DNA from 2 places in the Clostridium sp. LS3 genome. Region 2 is predicted to be linked to the other one. Evidence: a T-box and tRNA genes for the amino acid it is inferred to sense, from the RefSeq annotation. Region 2 holds a T-box; the other holds one or more tRNA genes.
What was found. A T-box is a leader RNA that pairs with one kind of tRNA and senses whether it is charged. The one in region 2 lies ahead of ACZJV1_RS11435 (valine--tRNA ligase), so its partner is inferred to be a tRNA-Val.
Positions count from the first base shown of each region.

Region 1: it encodes a tRNA-Val, which carries the amino acid that the T-box ahead of ACZJV1_RS11435 (valine--tRNA ligase) is inferred to sense. The anticodon was not compared.

Region 1 is NZ_CM143921.1:3,931,146-3,939,426, forward strand. Features, by position in the region: gene ACZJV1_RS18515 (peptidoglycan DD-metalloendopeptidase family protein) at 1-1,085, opposite strand, end outside; gene ACZJV1_RS18520 (DnaD domain protein) at 1,250-2,254, shown strand; gene ACZJV1_RS18525 (ATP-binding protein) at 2,247-3,221, shown strand; tRNA gene ACZJV1_RS18530 (tRNA-Thr) at 3,316-3,390, opposite strand; tRNA gene ACZJV1_RS18535 (tRNA-Asp) at 3,420-3,496, opposite strand; tRNA gene ACZJV1_RS18540 (tRNA-Val) at 3,505-3,580, opposite strand; tRNA gene ACZJV1_RS18545 (tRNA-Glu) at 3,586-3,660, opposite strand; tRNA gene ACZJV1_RS18550 (tRNA-Thr) at 3,667-3,741, opposite strand; tRNA gene ACZJV1_RS18555 (tRNA-Asp) at 3,769-3,845, opposite strand; tRNA gene ACZJV1_RS18560 (tRNA-Val) at 3,852-3,927, opposite strand; tRNA gene ACZJV1_RS18565 (tRNA-Glu) at 3,933-4,007, opposite strand; tRNA gene ACZJV1_RS18570 (tRNA-Asp) at 4,033-4,109, opposite strand; tRNA gene ACZJV1_RS18575 (tRNA-Val) at 4,116-4,191, opposite strand; tRNA gene ACZJV1_RS18580 (tRNA-Glu) at 4,197-4,271, opposite strand; gene ACZJV1_RS18585 (BaiN/RdsA family NAD(P)/FAD-dependent oxidoreductase) at 4,601-5,845, shown strand; gene ACZJV1_RS18590 (acyl-[acyl-carrier-protein] thioesterase) at 5,895-6,644, opposite strand; gene ACZJV1_RS18595 (hypothetical protein) at 6,726-7,568, opposite strand; gene ACZJV1_RS18600 (adenylosuccinate synthase) at 7,771-8,281, opposite strand, start outside.
Region 2 is NZ_CM143921.1:2,431,062-2,439,342, reverse strand. Features, by position in the region: gene ACZJV1_RS11470 (response regulator transcription factor) at 1-75, opposite strand, end outside; gene ACZJV1_RS11465 (M16 family metallopeptidase) at 338-1,576, shown strand; gene recX (recombination regulator RecX) at 1,593-2,228, shown strand; gene ACZJV1_RS11455 (transglutaminase-like domain-containing protein) at 2,253-3,323, shown strand; gene ACZJV1_RS11450 (tetratricopeptide repeat protein) at 3,364-3,720, opposite strand; gene ACZJV1_RS11445 (carbohydrate kinase family protein) at 3,973-4,917, shown strand; gene ACZJV1_RS11440 (CPC_1213 family protein) at 5,015-5,140, shown strand; T-box leader at 5,269-5,496, shown strand; gene ACZJV1_RS11435 (valine--tRNA ligase) at 5,713-8,281, shown strand, end outside.

The DNA of each region.
Region 1 (8,281 bases), 1.5 Mb from region 2:
GGATCTACTGGTTCATTATTTACTCTAAGTTCAAAATGTAAATGCGGTCCAGTGCTAAATCCAGTGTTTCCTATTGCTCCAATTACAGCTCCCTTTTTAACTTTATCTCCTACCTTAACATAAAATCCATCTAAGTGTCCATAATATGTAATCATATTATCTTCGTGCTTAACCATTATTAAATTACCATAGCCACCATCATTATATTGAGCATATATAACTTCCCCATCCATTGCAACTAAAACATCATCTCCTGTGTTCCCTGCAATATCTATTCCTTTATGGAAAGAGTTCCATCTCTCGCCATATCCGGATGTCATATCTCCTCCTCTAGTTGGACTTTTTAAAAAAGCGATTCCATAATTATATGGATTTTTAGTTCCTCTATAAACTTTTTTGCTTATTGCTTCTTTTATCTTTTCCTCCTTAACTATTTTAGTGCTTATAAGTTTATCATTTTCATATGTAACTTCTTTTACTTGCTTTTTCAGACCTACTTCTCCATCTTCAACCTTTGTTTCTCCTAAATACATAGAATCACTTGGTATTATTATTGTGTTAGGTTGTATTTTTATATTATCTTCATTTACATATTTTATACTTAGCTTTAAGTTACTTGAATTTTCTTTTGATAAATCATATATAGCACTAGTCAGTTCTTCATTTGTTTGTAATAAAGCTACATCAAATTTATTTTCTTGTAGTTTTATATCTCCATTTATTTGAAAAGATACTATTGAACTTCCTTTAATCTTCTTTTCGCTTATATATTTTTCCAAAACTAAATTTGTTATATTACTAATATCATTCTCTATTGAAGTATATCCTATAATCTTATCATCTAACCTTACTTCATATCCGTTTATTCTTCCTGTTAAAGCCACAATTAGATTATCAAGTATATTATTTCCACTTGATACTTTATTTGATATAGAATATGTTTGCTTGTTCAGATTTATATTGCTGAAGCTTTCATCTGTTTGAGCCTTTACCTTAGTAAAACTAATATTTAAAATAAGCCCTATAACAAATATTGATAATGTAGCCTTTTTAGCTACCTTTATCGAGTCTCCTTTTATATCCATAAAATCTCCTTTCATTTTAATAATGTTAAGCAACACATCTATTAGTTTTCCCAGTTTTAGAAATAATATTCTTTTTATATATTCTATAGTTTTGTTGAGCCTATTACTCCTCTTTGTTATAATTATGTTATTGCAATATTACTGTTAGAAAGGTGGTTGTAATTATGAGCACTTTCATGCTTAAATCAAAGCCTTTAAAATTTACTCCTATAAGTAATATATTTATTGAAAAATATATGCCTAAAGCTCGAGGAGAATTTATTAAAGTATATCTTTTAATGCTTAAATATAATTTTACTGGTGAAATTGGAGTTAATGCGTCAATATTAGCTACATCATTAAATCTATTAGAGTCTGATATAATAAATGCACTTAATTATTGGAATGATGAAGGTGTTATAAGGCTAATCCCAATTGATAAAATGGGAAACTTTGATATAGAATTTATAGATCTATCTTCTGATAATAATGTTGATAAAAGTGAAATTAACTTATTAGCAGAACTTTCAGATGAAACTAATAATGGTATGTTGAAGGATATAGAAAGACTACTGGGTAGACCTCTATCCCCTAGCGAGTTTACAACTTATATAGGATGGAAAAAAGATTTTAATTTTTCTTCTGAATTAATCCTTCTAATAATTGAATTTTGTGTTTCTAAGGGTAAAACTAACCATAGATATATAGAAAAAGTAGCACTAGCATGGAACGAAATGAAAATAAAAACTATTGATGATGCACAAAATTATATAAGAAAAACAGAAGATAAATGGGGAACCTACAGAGAAATACTTAAATTTTTAGGAATTAGAAATACAGATATAATGAAGCCTCAGGAAGATATGTTAGAAAAATGGACTACAAATTATGGTTTTTCATTAGATATAATAAAAAAAGCTTGTGATATTTGTTTTCAAAGGCTAAATAGAGCGGATTTTAAATATATAGATGGAATATTATCAAGTTGGAACAAAGATAACTTAAGAAGCCTAAAGCAGATCGAAGAAAAAGAGGTCTCTTATAAGAATCTATCTTCAAAGAAAAATTATGCTAATTCTAATTCAAATAATTTTAACAAGCCTAAATTAAGATTTGATAATTTTAAAGGCCGTGACTATGATTATGATTCTTTAGAAAAGAAACTGTTAGGATGGGATAATGATGATTAAAGGATATGAAAAAGATTTAACTTCAATATATGAAAATATAAAGATTGAGGAACAAAAAAATTTAAATAATAGACGAAAAGAAATAGAAGAAAAATATCCTGAGATTTTACAGCTAGATAATTTAATTCAAAAGAAGTCTTTAAATTTATCTTTGTCTATATTAAAGGGCTTAGATGAGAATTCTTTAAAGAAAATTAAAGAAGAAATAACAGATTTAAGATTTAAAAAATGTGAAGCTTTAGTCTCTAGAGGATATAGTCAAGAATATTTAAGTCTTTATTATAGATGTCCAAAATGTAAAGATGAAGGGTATATTGGAATTAACAAGTGCTCTTGTTATAAGAAAAAGTTAATAGAATTATACTATAAAGACTCTGATTTAGAAGATACCTTAAAAGAAATTAACTTTAATGCTCTTGATATTTCTTTATTTTCTAATCATAAAATAAGTGATGATAAATTTACACCTAGAAAAAATATTGAAAATATTATTCAATATTTAAAAGGAGATTTTATTCATAATTTTAATAATACTAATGATAATATACTATTTTATGGTGATTCTGGAACTGGAAAAACTTTTTTAAGCTGCTGTGTAGCTAAGGAGCTTCTTGATGAAGGATATTTAGTTGTTTACAGGACTATAGATGAGTTAATTAAAAACCTAAGGGATATACGATTTAATGGTAATATGGAATTAGAAAATTTTTTAATTAACTGTGATTTATTAATTATAGATGACTTAGGTGCAGAGCAAATAACTGATTTTTCAGCTACTGAATTTTTTAATCTATTAAATAAAAAATTATTAAAGAAGAAGAAAATGCTAATATCAACAAATTTAACTCTATTTGATATTAGAAAAACATATACGGAAAGAATTTCTTCTAGATTACTTGGTAATTTTAAGTTATATAAGTTTTACGCTGAAGACATAAGAATTCAATTAAATTTAAAAAGAAGATAGGAATTTACTATTCCCATCTTCTTTTATTTTTTATTTATCTTACAAAAATATTTTTTTGCAAAACAAAAAGCTTTGGAAAATATTCCAAAGCTTCTGGAGCTGGCAATAGGAATCGAACCTACAACCTGCTGATTACAAGTCAGCTGCTCTACCGTTGAGCCATGCCAGCACATATTATATATTTCTTATCACTTAAAGTGGCGACTCAGAAGGGGCTCGAACCCTCGACCTCCGGCGTGACAGGCCGGCACTCTAACCAACTGAGCTACTGAGCCAAAATTTATGGTGGAAACAACAGGGATCGAACCTGTGACCCTCTGCTTGTAAGGCAGATGCTCTCCCAGCTGAGCTATGCTTCCATGAATGGTGACTCCTAGGGGAATCGAACCCCTGTTACCACCGTGAAAGGGTGGTGTCTTGACCGCTTGACCAAGGAGCCATATAATGGAGCTGGCAATAGGAATCGAACCTACAACCTGCTGATTACAAGTCAGCTGCTCTACCGTTGAGCCATGCCAGCATTTATTATATATTTATCACTTTAAAGTGGCGACTCAGAAGGGGCTCGAACCCTCGACCTCCGGCGTGACAGGCCGGCACTCTAACCAACTGAGCTACTGAGCCAGATTATGGTGGAAACAACAGGGATCGAACCTGTGACCCTCTGCTTGTAAGGCAGATGCTCTCCCAGCTGAGCTATGCTTCCATGAATGGTGACTCCTAGGGGAATCGAACCCCTGTTACCACCGTGAAAGGGTGGTGTCTTGACCGCTTGACCAAGGAGCCATATTTATTTTGTGTCACTTTAAAGTGGCGACTCAGAAGGGGCTCGAACCCTCGACCTCCGGCGTGACAGGCCGGCACTCTAACCAACTGAGCTACTGAGCCAGATTATGGTGGAAACAACAGGGATCGAACCTGTGACCCTCTGCTTGTAAGGCAGATGCTCTCCCAGCTGAGCTATGCTTCCATAAATGGTGACTCCTAGGGGAATCGAACCCCTGTTACCACCGTGAAAGGGTGGTGTCTTGACCGCTTGACCAAGGAGCCATGTTTGTTTTTAGCTTATTGTTACTCGCTATTCGCTCGGCGAGCACATAAACTATAATACCTAAATTTTAATATAGTGTCAACACTTTTTAACAACTTTTTTTTTTATTTTTAAAATACTTTGATTATCTATATTTTCATACTAGTAATTTAAGACTTTTGTTAGCTTATTTTGATTTTTTAGACACTTTTATATTAATAAAAATATACTGCTTATATTTAAAGTATTTATATACATTCTACCCTTCTAATTTAGTATCCCATATTTGATAAGTTATATTACTATGATAAAATTATATTTATTATATTATTTTAAGGAGATTTTAATTATGATACATCATGATTTAATTATAGTTGGTGGTGGTGCTTCTGGATTAGTCGCTGCAATTACAGCTAAAGATTTTGGCTTAGACGTCGCCATAGTTGAAGGAACTGATAGGATAGGCAAAAAAATTCTTACTACTGGAAATGGAAGATGTAATATATCTAATAGAACTATTTCTTTCCCTTTCCTTTCTTATCATAGTGAAAATACAGGATTTTTTTCTAATGTATTATCTAATTTTAATATAAATGATACAGAAAATTTCTTTTTATCATTAGGTCTTCCAATAATAGAATTACAAAATGGTAAGGTGTATCCTAAGTCACTACAAGCTTCATCAGTTGTAGATATATTAAAATTAGCGTTAGAAGATAGGAATATTCCCTTATACACAAACTGCAAAGTAAAAGATATCCACAAGAAGAAAATGTTTAAATTATCCACAAGCAACGAAGAGAATAAGTTATTCACATGTAATAAATTAATTTTAGCCTGTGGAGGAAAATCTGCAATTAAAACTGGTTCTGATGGCTCTGGATATAATTTAGCTAAATCTCTTGGCCACTCTATAATTAAAACTATTCCTGGGATAGTTCAACTAAAATTAGATAACCCTTATCTAAAATCAATAACAGGAGTAAAATTTGATGGATATGCACTATTACTAGTTGATGGTAACCCTGTAAGAAAAGAGTTTGGAGAAATACTATTTACCGATTATGGTATATCAGGACCTCCAATTTTGCAACTTTCAGGGCATGCTTCAAAGGCATTACTAAAAACAAAAAAAGTTGAAATAGTTGTTGATATGATGCCTAATCAATCACTTAGTGAAGTTGAGGATTTCATAGAAGGCCACTTTGCTATGTTCTCTCATAGGCCAATTATAGATGCTCTTATTGGAATCGTTAATAAAAAATTAATTCCTGCGCTTTTAAAGGAAGCAAATATATTAAATTTACATTCCCCTTGCTATGATTTAGCTTGGGATGAGAAAAAAAGGCTTATTAATTTATTGAAATATTGGAAGTTTAAATGCACCGATACTAATGGATTTAATCAAGCTCAAGTTACTATAGGTGGAGTAGATACTAAAGATGTTAATTCTAAAACATTAGAATCTATATTAGTTGAAAATCTATATTTTTGTGGTGAAATCCTAGATGTAGATGGTGATTGCGGAGGTTTTAATCTTCAATGGGCTTGGAGCTCAGGATGCTTTGTTGCAAAAACAATTGCAAATTCCTAATATAAAATTAAAGGTTAATAAACAGAATTTTTTCTGTTTATTAACCTTTTTAATATTTTCTCCAATGAGCTATTAACTTAGTTAATTCTTTATTATCTAAGGTTTCTATCCTATGTATAGTAGTTAAAGAATCATCCTCTTCCTTTGTAAAACTTGATAATGACTTAATTTCTTCTCCATATTTACATTCCTTTTCAAAAGTAACTTTAATTTCTTCTAACTTATAGTTTTTAACTATATCTTCTGGCAAAGATTCTATAGCCCACTCTACATACTTTGTATTATTTACATGTTTATTAAAGTCTATGTCTGTATATCTGACGCTAAAATTTATTTCATACATTACATCTTTAAGCTTTTCTAACTTAGGTATTTTAACTTCTCCTTCTATGTCTCCCTTTAATCCATATACTTCATATTGTTCTGAAGGTATTCTCATAGTTCTTCTTTTTTCCAAATTAATAAGTAAAAATATAGCATTAGCCTCTACTACTAAATTTCCACTTTCATCTTTTATTTCATACTTTCTTATAGCATAAAACTTTTTAAATCCAACTGGCTCCGTTTTAACTAGAAGTTTTTCTCCATACATAGGATATCTATTAACTTTTACATTATAATTATAAAATACCCAAGTCATATTACTTTCTAATAGTCCTGCCATTCCTGATCCTAATTCTTCTGACTGTTTCGTACCTATATCAGATAAGATATTTAATATTGTTGTTATAGAACATTTTAAATTACTATCTACATCATAATAATGTAATTCATATTCTTTACTATAAGTTTTCCCCACTTTGTTCCTCCTAATTTTAAATTTAAAACTCTGTAATTCTACAGAGTTTATTTAAGTTTATTTAATTCTCAAAACCTTTGTTTATAATATAGGATCTATAAGAATCTCTACCTCTTCATTTCTATCCCATACTAATATATTTAAGTATGCCATTGTATATGCTTGAATTAAAATTTGACCTATAAGGGCTAATATTATTCCTAAAATAGGTATAATATTAACAATTGTTAAAACTATTCCAACTCCAATTGTTATTCCTGATATTGCTGCCAATTTTCCTATAGTTGTCCAGAAGTATCCCTTTTTAAATAAGCTGAAAGTTTCTCCTATAGCTTCAGTAATTGTTAGATCCCTTACTATTAGCATAGAATTAAACAAATATACAATTGGTATCATTATAACTAATATAGCAATAAATAATGGAATTAATATAATTAATCCAATACCTATAGTTAAAAAGGCTAACAATACTGTAACTAAAATCAAGCTTATCATTGCTACAAAAATCATCAAATATAGTAATATATTTAATCCTATTACACTCCACTTTCTTTGCCAAACATATATATTAGCACTTCTCCAGCTTACTTCTTTTCCTTTATTTGCATCATCTAAAATTTTAATAATAACTCCATTCGCATAAAATATTATTAAGCTAGCTATAATAGTTAAAATTAATATTATTAAAATAGTTCCTCCCCCAATAAAAGGAATATCCCTATCAAAATATGAATAAGAATATAAATAAGATATTTTAAGAAAGCTTGATACAGCAATAGCCACTATTGTTCCAATAAGTATTACTGTTGTAGGAAAAATAAATATTCCAATTACTTTTAAAATTTCTAGAATATTATTTTTAGATATATCAAAAGCTTTTGATAGTATTTCAGAAACTGATAAATAACTTCTTTTCTCTTCCACCATTTCACCTCTTTTATATTTTTATAAGTCCATATTAATATATTAACTTAGACTAAAATTATTTACATTATTTTAAATAAATATATTTTTTTATACATTATATTTTATTATACTTAATAGTTTATTTCAAATTATTTGCTATCTTTTATTGAAGTATAAATAAAGAGATTACTACAAAAAATTTATAGTAATCTCTTCTATATTATAATTCTTTTGTTACTCTTATAGTTTGATCTCTTCTTGGACCTACACCAACTATAGATATTTTAGTCTTAGTAAGTTCCTCTATTCTAGATAAATACTTCTTCGCATTTTCTGGTAACTCTTCATAACTTCTAGCCTCAGCCACTTCATCGCCCCAACCTTCAAACTCTTCATAGATTGGTTCACATTTAGCTAAATCTTCTAAGCTTGCTGGAAAATAGTCTATAACCTTATCATTAAACTTATATCCAACACATATTTTTAGTTTTTCTAATCCAGCTAAAGTGTCTATCTTAGTTACACATAAAGAAGTTAACCCTGATACTCTTATTGTAGTCTTTAATATAACAGCATCTAACCATCCACATCTTCTTGATCTACCTGTAGTGACACCATATTCATGTCCTTTTTCTCTTATCCATTCCCCTATTTCATTATCTAATTCTGTTGGGAATGGTCCCTTACCAACTCTTGTAGTATATGCTTTTGCAATACCAACTGCATTTGTT
Region 2 (8,281 bases):
TTCTTTAAAAAAATAATCTTTAAGTAAAAATCTAATACGAGTTTCATCTTCAATTAATAGTATATTTTTTTTCATAAAACCCTCCCTATTATGAAATCTTTAATATAATTATAAATGTCAATACTTATATGGTAAAGATTAATTATGTAAATAAATAAAAAAAGTAATATTTATTTAATTTATGTTACATTTATATAACAAGTAATTATTTGATTTAAAAAGACTAATAATGTAGATTCTTAGTTGAAACATATATATAATTATAGTATTGTATTTAAAATGTAGTCATATTATATTTTTAATAAGCAAAATAATATGAGGAAATAGGTGGATTAATATGTTTAAATTAAATTTTGATGTTGAGAGAAATTTTTTAGATAATGGATTAGAGGTTATAACTATAAAAAAGGATACAAAAATATCATCTATAAATGTAGGAATAAAAGTTGGATCACTTTATGAAGGTATGAATGAAAAAGGAATATCTCATTTTATAGAACATATGCTATTCAAAGGGACAAAAAAAAGGAATTATGAAGAATTAAATGATGAGCTAGAGTTTTTAGGTGGAGAATATAATGCTTATACAGATTATACATCTACAGTGTATACTATAAGCTGTTTAGAAGACGAGCTTAAAAATGCTATTGAAATTTTAGGTGATATGATAATCTGTCCTGAATTTAATGAGAGTGAAATGGAAAAGGAAAGAGGAGTAATACTTGCAGAAATAAGAACAAGTAAAGATGATATAGAAGATTTAAGTTTTAAAAGAACTAATGAAGTAGCTTTTAATAAAAGTCCTCTAAAATATGATGTTGCAGGTATAGAAGGAAATATAAAAAAATATACTAAAGAAGATTTAATTAAATTCTATAAAAAATACTATATAGCAAATAATGCTTTAGTTACAGTTGTGTCTTCTTATGACCATAGTGAAGCACTAAATGAAGTGAAAAAAATATTTTCAAATTGGGAAAGAGGAGTAGAGATAGAAAAAAGTATCCTAGAAGAAGAAAATATTTCTAAGTCAATTACAACAACTAAAGCTAATATAGAACAAAATACTATAGTGTATTTATACACTTTTTATAATTTAAATAGGGAACTAGAGCTTCCGCTTAGAATTTTAAATCATAGGTTAGGGGAAAGTTCTAACTCACTTCTATTTAGAGAAGTAAGAGAAAAAAGAGGATTAGCCTATGATATTTATACTAGTATAGATATGACAAATAGTGTTAAGACTATATATATATATACAGCAGTTGCAGAAGATGATTTAGATGCTGCTATAAATGCAATAAATGAAACAATAGATGGAGTTAAAAATGGAAATTTATCAATTGGAGAGAAAGATTTAGAACTTATGAAGAAAGTTCATAAAACAGCTGTTATCTCAACTTTAGAGGATCCAGCAGAGTTATGTAATTATATGCTTCATCAAGGCTTAGATAGTGAAGATTTATATGAGTTTGTTGGAGATATGGAAAAATTACATACATTAGATATGAATAAAATCCAAGAGGTAGCTAGAAAGGTTTTGAGTAATCCAACAATTCATATACTAAAATCTTAAAGGATTGGAGATAATTATGAGTGTTATTACAAAAATAGAAATACAAAAGAGAAATAAAGAAAGAGTAAATATATATATTGATGAGGATTATTCATTTTCAATAAGTACAGAATTAGTTTATAAAGAAGGACTAAAATTAAATGAGAAAATAGACCTAGAGAAAATTAAAGTAATTGCAAAAGAAGATAATTATTTAAGATGCAAAAATACTGCCATTAGAATAATAGAAAAAACATATAAAAGTGAAAAAGAGCTGAAAGATAAGCTTTTATTAAAAGGATATGATGAAGCAAGTATTAATAAAACATTAAATTTTTTAAAAGAGTATAATTTCTTAAATGATGTAAATTATGTAAAAATGTACGTAAAAGATAAAACTAGGTTGCAAGGAAAAAAGAAAATAAAATATGATTTAATAAAAAAAGGAATAAATGATACTCTTATAGAAGAGGAAATTTCTAATATAAATGAAGATGAAGAAAAAAATATAGCATATAATATGGCTTTGAAAAAATATAATATTTTATTAAAGAGAGAAAATGATAAATACAAATTATCTCAAAAGTTATATAGGTTTTTGTTATCCAAGGGATATAATTATGATATAGTTTCTCAAGCAGTAAAAAGGATAATAGAAATTGATGATATGTAGATTGTTTTAAAAGGAGAGACATTAATGATTACATATTTACCTTATATTTTATGTGCTTTATTAATGGGTTTTTCAATAAAGAGTAGTGTACAAGGATCCTTAGAAGAAGGAAGTGCTAAGTATTCTTTAAATAGATTAATTTATTATTTTTCTATTTTTATGACATTTTTGATCATGCTTACTAATTTAGAAAAAATATATTTAGAAATATTAAAGTTTGTAAGTAATTATTCTAATATTAATTTTGTAAATAACAATTTATTTAAAGCTTTAGTACTAGGAATAGTATTTTTATTTATTCAAACTATAATTTATTGGATTTTAAAGTGTTTAAATAATCCATTAACAAAAGCATATAATATTTTATTAAGTAGAGGAAATTTAGGAATTGTTTTATTTTCAACGCTATTTGGGCTTTTAAAAGGTTTAGTTATAGTATTAATAATGTTTATGAGTATTATAACTTACAATACAACCTTTGGAAGAAGTATGAAAGTTAATTTATTTGATCGTATAAATGGATATAGTACATTAGAAAATATAATGTCTATTAATAAGCCTGTACTATCTTATAATGATTTTAAAGAGTATATTCCATCAAATTCTAATGTAATAGTATATTATAATGGAGTTACATTAGAAGAAGGAATAAAATCATCAGAAGAAATAAACAAAAAGGCTATTGAAATAGTTGGAAATGCTAAAAATGATAGAGAAAAAGCAAAAAGATTATATTCATGGATTGGATCAAATATTAAATATGACTTCTTAAAAGCTGAAAAAGCTTTAGGACCTGAAGGTGTAAGTAATAGTGGAGCAATTGAGGCTTGGAATACAAGAAGTGGAATTTGTTTTGATTATGCTTGTCTTTATGTAGCTATGGCAAAGTCTGTAGGCTTAGGAACAAGGATAGTAACTGGAGAGGCATTTGATGGGCAAAACTATGGACCACATGCTTGGAATCAAGTTTATCTTTCAGATGAAGGAGTTTGGATTAATATAGATCCAACCTTTTATTTAGCAGGAGATTACTTTGACAATAAAGATTTCAATTCAGATCATTTAAATGCTCAAATAGCAGGAGAATGGCTTTAAATTTAGTAAAATTAAAAAGGCTTTTATAACCTATTTAAGATTATAAAGCCTTTTTATTTTTAGACATTATTAAATTTATAGCTTTTTCGCAATCATAGTCAGAATCATCTAGTGACCAGGCTATGTTAAAATAAATAAGGGCTTTTTTGAGTTCTTCTTTCATTGTATAACAATAGGCTAAGTTAAAGAAGTATTTACTTTCTTGCTGCACAGAAAGAGCTTTTTTTATCATTATTATTGCTGAATCAAAATCCTTAAGCTTTATATAACAAACTCCTGCATTATAATAGGAACAAGTTGTACTTTCATCATTTTCAATTGCCCTATTGTAAAATTCAATTGCTTTTTTAAATTCTTTAAGATTATAGTATTTATTACCTTCGTTAAAGTAATTCATTTTTACCTCCAAGGAATATAATTATATGTATTTAAATTATTGACATATAGATAAGCTAATATTCAGTATATGAATATCCAAGGAAAATGTAGCAAGTTTTAGAGAGTTTTAAATAAATAATATAATTAAAGAAGCATAAATAAAAAATAAAATTCGACAAAGTTTGTAAAATTAACTTTATTTTTTTAGCTTTCTCTAATATAATATATTTATGTTTTTTAGTAACGGATTTTAAAGAGCAGGAGAGATGGTATGTATAATAATAATCCTTATATATTAGTATTAGGGGCGTCAATAGTAGATATAATAGGCTTTAGCAGAAAAAAATATAATGGAAGAGATTCTATACCAGGACATATAAAGATATCATTAGGTGGAGTTTGTAGAAACATTGCTGAAAATTTAGCAAGGGTTAATGTTAATACAGAATTTATTTCTATTTTAGGTGGGGATGATCAAGGAAGAAATATTTTAGAAAACTCAGAGCTTATAGGATATAATATGGAACATTCATTAATTTTAGAAAATGAATATACACCTACATATATGGCGATTTTAAATGAAAATGGAGAAATGGAATCTGCAATAGTAGATATGGAAAGTCTTAATAAAATGGAATCTAGCTTTATAAATTCTAGAGCTAATATAATCGAAAATGCAGAATATACTATATTAGATTCAGATAATCCAGAACTTTTAGAGTATATTTTAACTACTTTTAAAGGAAAAACTAAATTTATATTAGATCCTGTATCATCAACAAAGGCAGAAAAAATAAAACATTTAGTAAAATATTTTCATACAATTAAACCAAATAGATTAGAGACAGAGGTTTTATGTGGGTTTAAAATTGAAAGTGACGAAGATTTAAAAAGAGCAGCAGATTACTTCTTATCACTAGGTGTTAAAAATGTATTTATAAGTCTTGATGCAGAGGGTATTTACTATAAGACTTCTAATGAAGAAGGGAAAATAGCTACAAAGGCTGTGGAAGTTAAAAATGTTACAGGTGCAGGAGATTCTTTTGTTGCAGGCGTTGGATATGGATATATGAATAATTTTTCAATTAAGGATACTGTTAAATATGCTATCGCTATGTCAGTAGTTACTATAATCCATGAAGAAACTATTAATCCAAGTATGAGTGAAGAATTTGTTAATGACTTTATAAAAACAATGGAATGGATAGATGGATAAATAATAATTACAAAATTTCACTTTCTTTCTTAGCTTTATATAAAATAAATTAAATTATTTTACATAAGCTAATTATATAAATTTGGAGGTGAAATAAATGAGTAAGAAATCAAAAAATAGTCATAAAAAAAATATAAATCATAATCCTCAAGTGGAAAGTGTCAAGGCAACTTTTGGAGAACCAAAAGCAAAGGAACATAATCCAAAGGATTTTATAATTTAATAAATAGAAGATTTTTTAGGTGCTAAATTTTTATTTAGCACCTCTTTAAATTACTATAATTATTTATTTTTATGAGAATATTGACAAAAATAATAATATGGTATAATATAGCCTTACAAAATCATATAATAAAAGCAATGATAAAGAGGAGTAAGGAATACAAAGTATTAAAAGAGAAAGAAGGTCACCGGCTGAAAGCCTTCTATATAGAGTATCCTGAAGGTAGCTTTTGAGCATCTTTACTGAAATTAAGTAAGTAAAGGCGGCTGTCTTAGTCGTTAATAAATAAAGAGCTTAATATAGAATAATATTTTATATTAAGAAAAAAGGTGGTACCGCGAGTCTTCGTCCTTTTGTGATGAAGGCTTTTTTTATTGCTTAAAATTAAACATTCAAGATTATATTATACTATTTTATTTTGTTTCTAAATTACAAAAGTCAATTTATAGATTAATTATGTGAATCTTAAAGTATGAACCTTCAACTTATACTTAATTGCTATTTACCATTTAGTACATATAATAAAATTTTATTAATTATCTTGAATATATAAAATAAAAGGAGGCAAAAGGATGTCTGAAAAGAAAAACTTAGCAACCACATATAATCCAAAAGAATTCGAAGAAAGAATTTATAAAAATTGGGAAGAAAAAAAATATTTTACATCAATAATTGATAAAAATAAGAAGCCTTTTTCTATAGTTATGCCACCACCAAATATAACAGGAAAGCTTCATTTAGGTCATGCACTTGATAATACACTTCAAGATATGCTTATAAGATTTAAAAGAATGCAAGGATACTGTACTTTATGGTTACCAGGTCAAGACCATGCTTCTATTGCAACTGAAGTTAAAGTTGAAAACGAACTTTTAAAAGAAGGTTTAGTTAAAAAGGAAATGGGAAGAGAAGCTTTCTTAGAGAAGGTTTGGGAATGGTCTGATGAATATAGAGAAACTATAAGAAAACAACTTAAAAAAGTTGGAGTTTCTTGTGATTTCTCTAGAGAAGCTTTTACTATGGATGAAAATTTAAATAAAGCAGTTAGAACTGTTTTTGTTAATCTTTATAAAGAAGGATTAATATATCAAGGAAATAGAATAACTAACTGGTGTCCAAAGTGTACAACAGCTCTTTCAGATGCTGAAATAGAGTATGAAGAAAAAGAAGGAAGTTTTTGGCATATAAATTATCCATTAGCCGATGGTTCAGGAGCTTTAGAGATAGCAACTACAAGACCAGAAACTTTATTAGGAGATACAGCAGTAGCTGTAAATCCAAATGATGATAGATTTAAACATCTTATAGGAAAAACATTAAAATTACCTCTAACAGAGAGGGAGATTCCTATAGTTCCAGATGACTATGTTGATATTGAATTTGGAACTGGTGCTGTTAAAATAACTCCAGCACATGATCCTAACGACTTCCAAGTAGGTCTTAGACATAACTTACCTCAAATAAGAGTTATGGATGATCATGGTGTTATTAATGAGTTAGGTGGAAAGTACCAAGGCTTAGATAGATATGAAGCTAGAAAGCAAATGGTTAGCGATTTAGAAGAACAAGGATTATTAGTTAAGGTTAAACCACATACTCATAATGTAGGAGTACATGATAGATGCAGAACAGTAGTTGAACCTATAATATCAAAGCAATGGTATGTTAAAATGGAATCTTTAGCAAAACCAGCTATAGATGTAGTTAAAAATAATGAAACTAAATTTGTACCAGAAAGATTTGATAAGATATACTTTAACTGGATGGAAAATATTCAAGATTGGTGTATATCAAGACAATTATGGTGGGGACATAGAATTCCAGTTTGGCACTGCACAGATTGTAGAGAAATCATAGTTGAAGTAGATACTCCTACAGTATGTCCTAAGTGTGGATCTAAGCACTTACATCAAGAGGAAGATGTACTAGATACTTGGTTCTCTTCAGCTTTATGGCCTTTCTCAACATTAGGATGGCCTAATAAAACAGATGATTTAGAATATTTTTATCCAACAAACGTATTAGTTACAGGATATGATATTATATTCTTCTGGGTTGCAAGAATGATATTCTCAGGAATAAAAAATATGGATAAAACTCCATTTGATACAGTTTTAATGCATGGTATCATAAGAGATTCTGAGGGTAAAAAGATGAGTAAATCTTTAGGTAATGGGGTTGATCCGTTAGAAGTTATAGATGAATATGGAGCAGATGCTTTAAGATTTATGCTTGTAACAGGTAACTCACCAGGAAATGACATAAGATATATTCCTGAAAGAGTTGAATCTGCTAGAAACTTTGCAAATAAGATGTGGAATGCTTCAAGATTTGTTATGATGAATCTTGATAAAGATATAATGAATAAATATGCTGATTGCAAGGAATATAGTTTAGCAGATAAATGGATACTTTCAAGAATGAATACATTAGTTAAAGAAGTAACTGAAAATATGGAAAAATATGAGCTTGGAATTGCTCTTCAAAAGGTATATGATTTCATGTGGACAGAGTTCTGTGATTGGTATATAGAACTAGTTAAGGGAGTTTTATATGGTGAAGATGAAAAGCAAAAAGGCATAGTTTACAATGTTTTAAATGATGTTCTGCAAACTGGACTTAAGCTATTACATCCTGTAATGCCATTTATAACTGAAGAAATATACACTACTTTAACTGATGGCGAGTCAATAGTAATTTCAAATTGGCCAGAATACAATGAAAGCTTAAATGATGAAAAAGCAGAAAAAGATATGGACTTTATAATTGAAGCTATTAAAGGATTAAGAAATGTAAGAGCTGAAATGAATGTTCCACCATCAAGAAAAGCTAAAGTAATTAGTTATACTACAGATGAATCAAAAGATGCATTCTTATCTGGAGTTCACTATATAGAAAAGCTAGCATCGGCATCTGAAGTATCATTTATAGAAGATAAGTCTATGGTTCCAGAAAATGCAGTATCACTAGTTGTTAAGGGTGGAGAATTATTTATGCCGCTTTTAGATTTAGTAGATAAAGAAAAGGAACTTGAAAGACTAAATAAAGAAAAGAAAAAGCTAGAAGGAGAAGTAGAAAGAATAGATAAGAAATTATCTAACCAAGGCTTCGTAGCTAAAGCACCTCAAGCAGTAATTGATG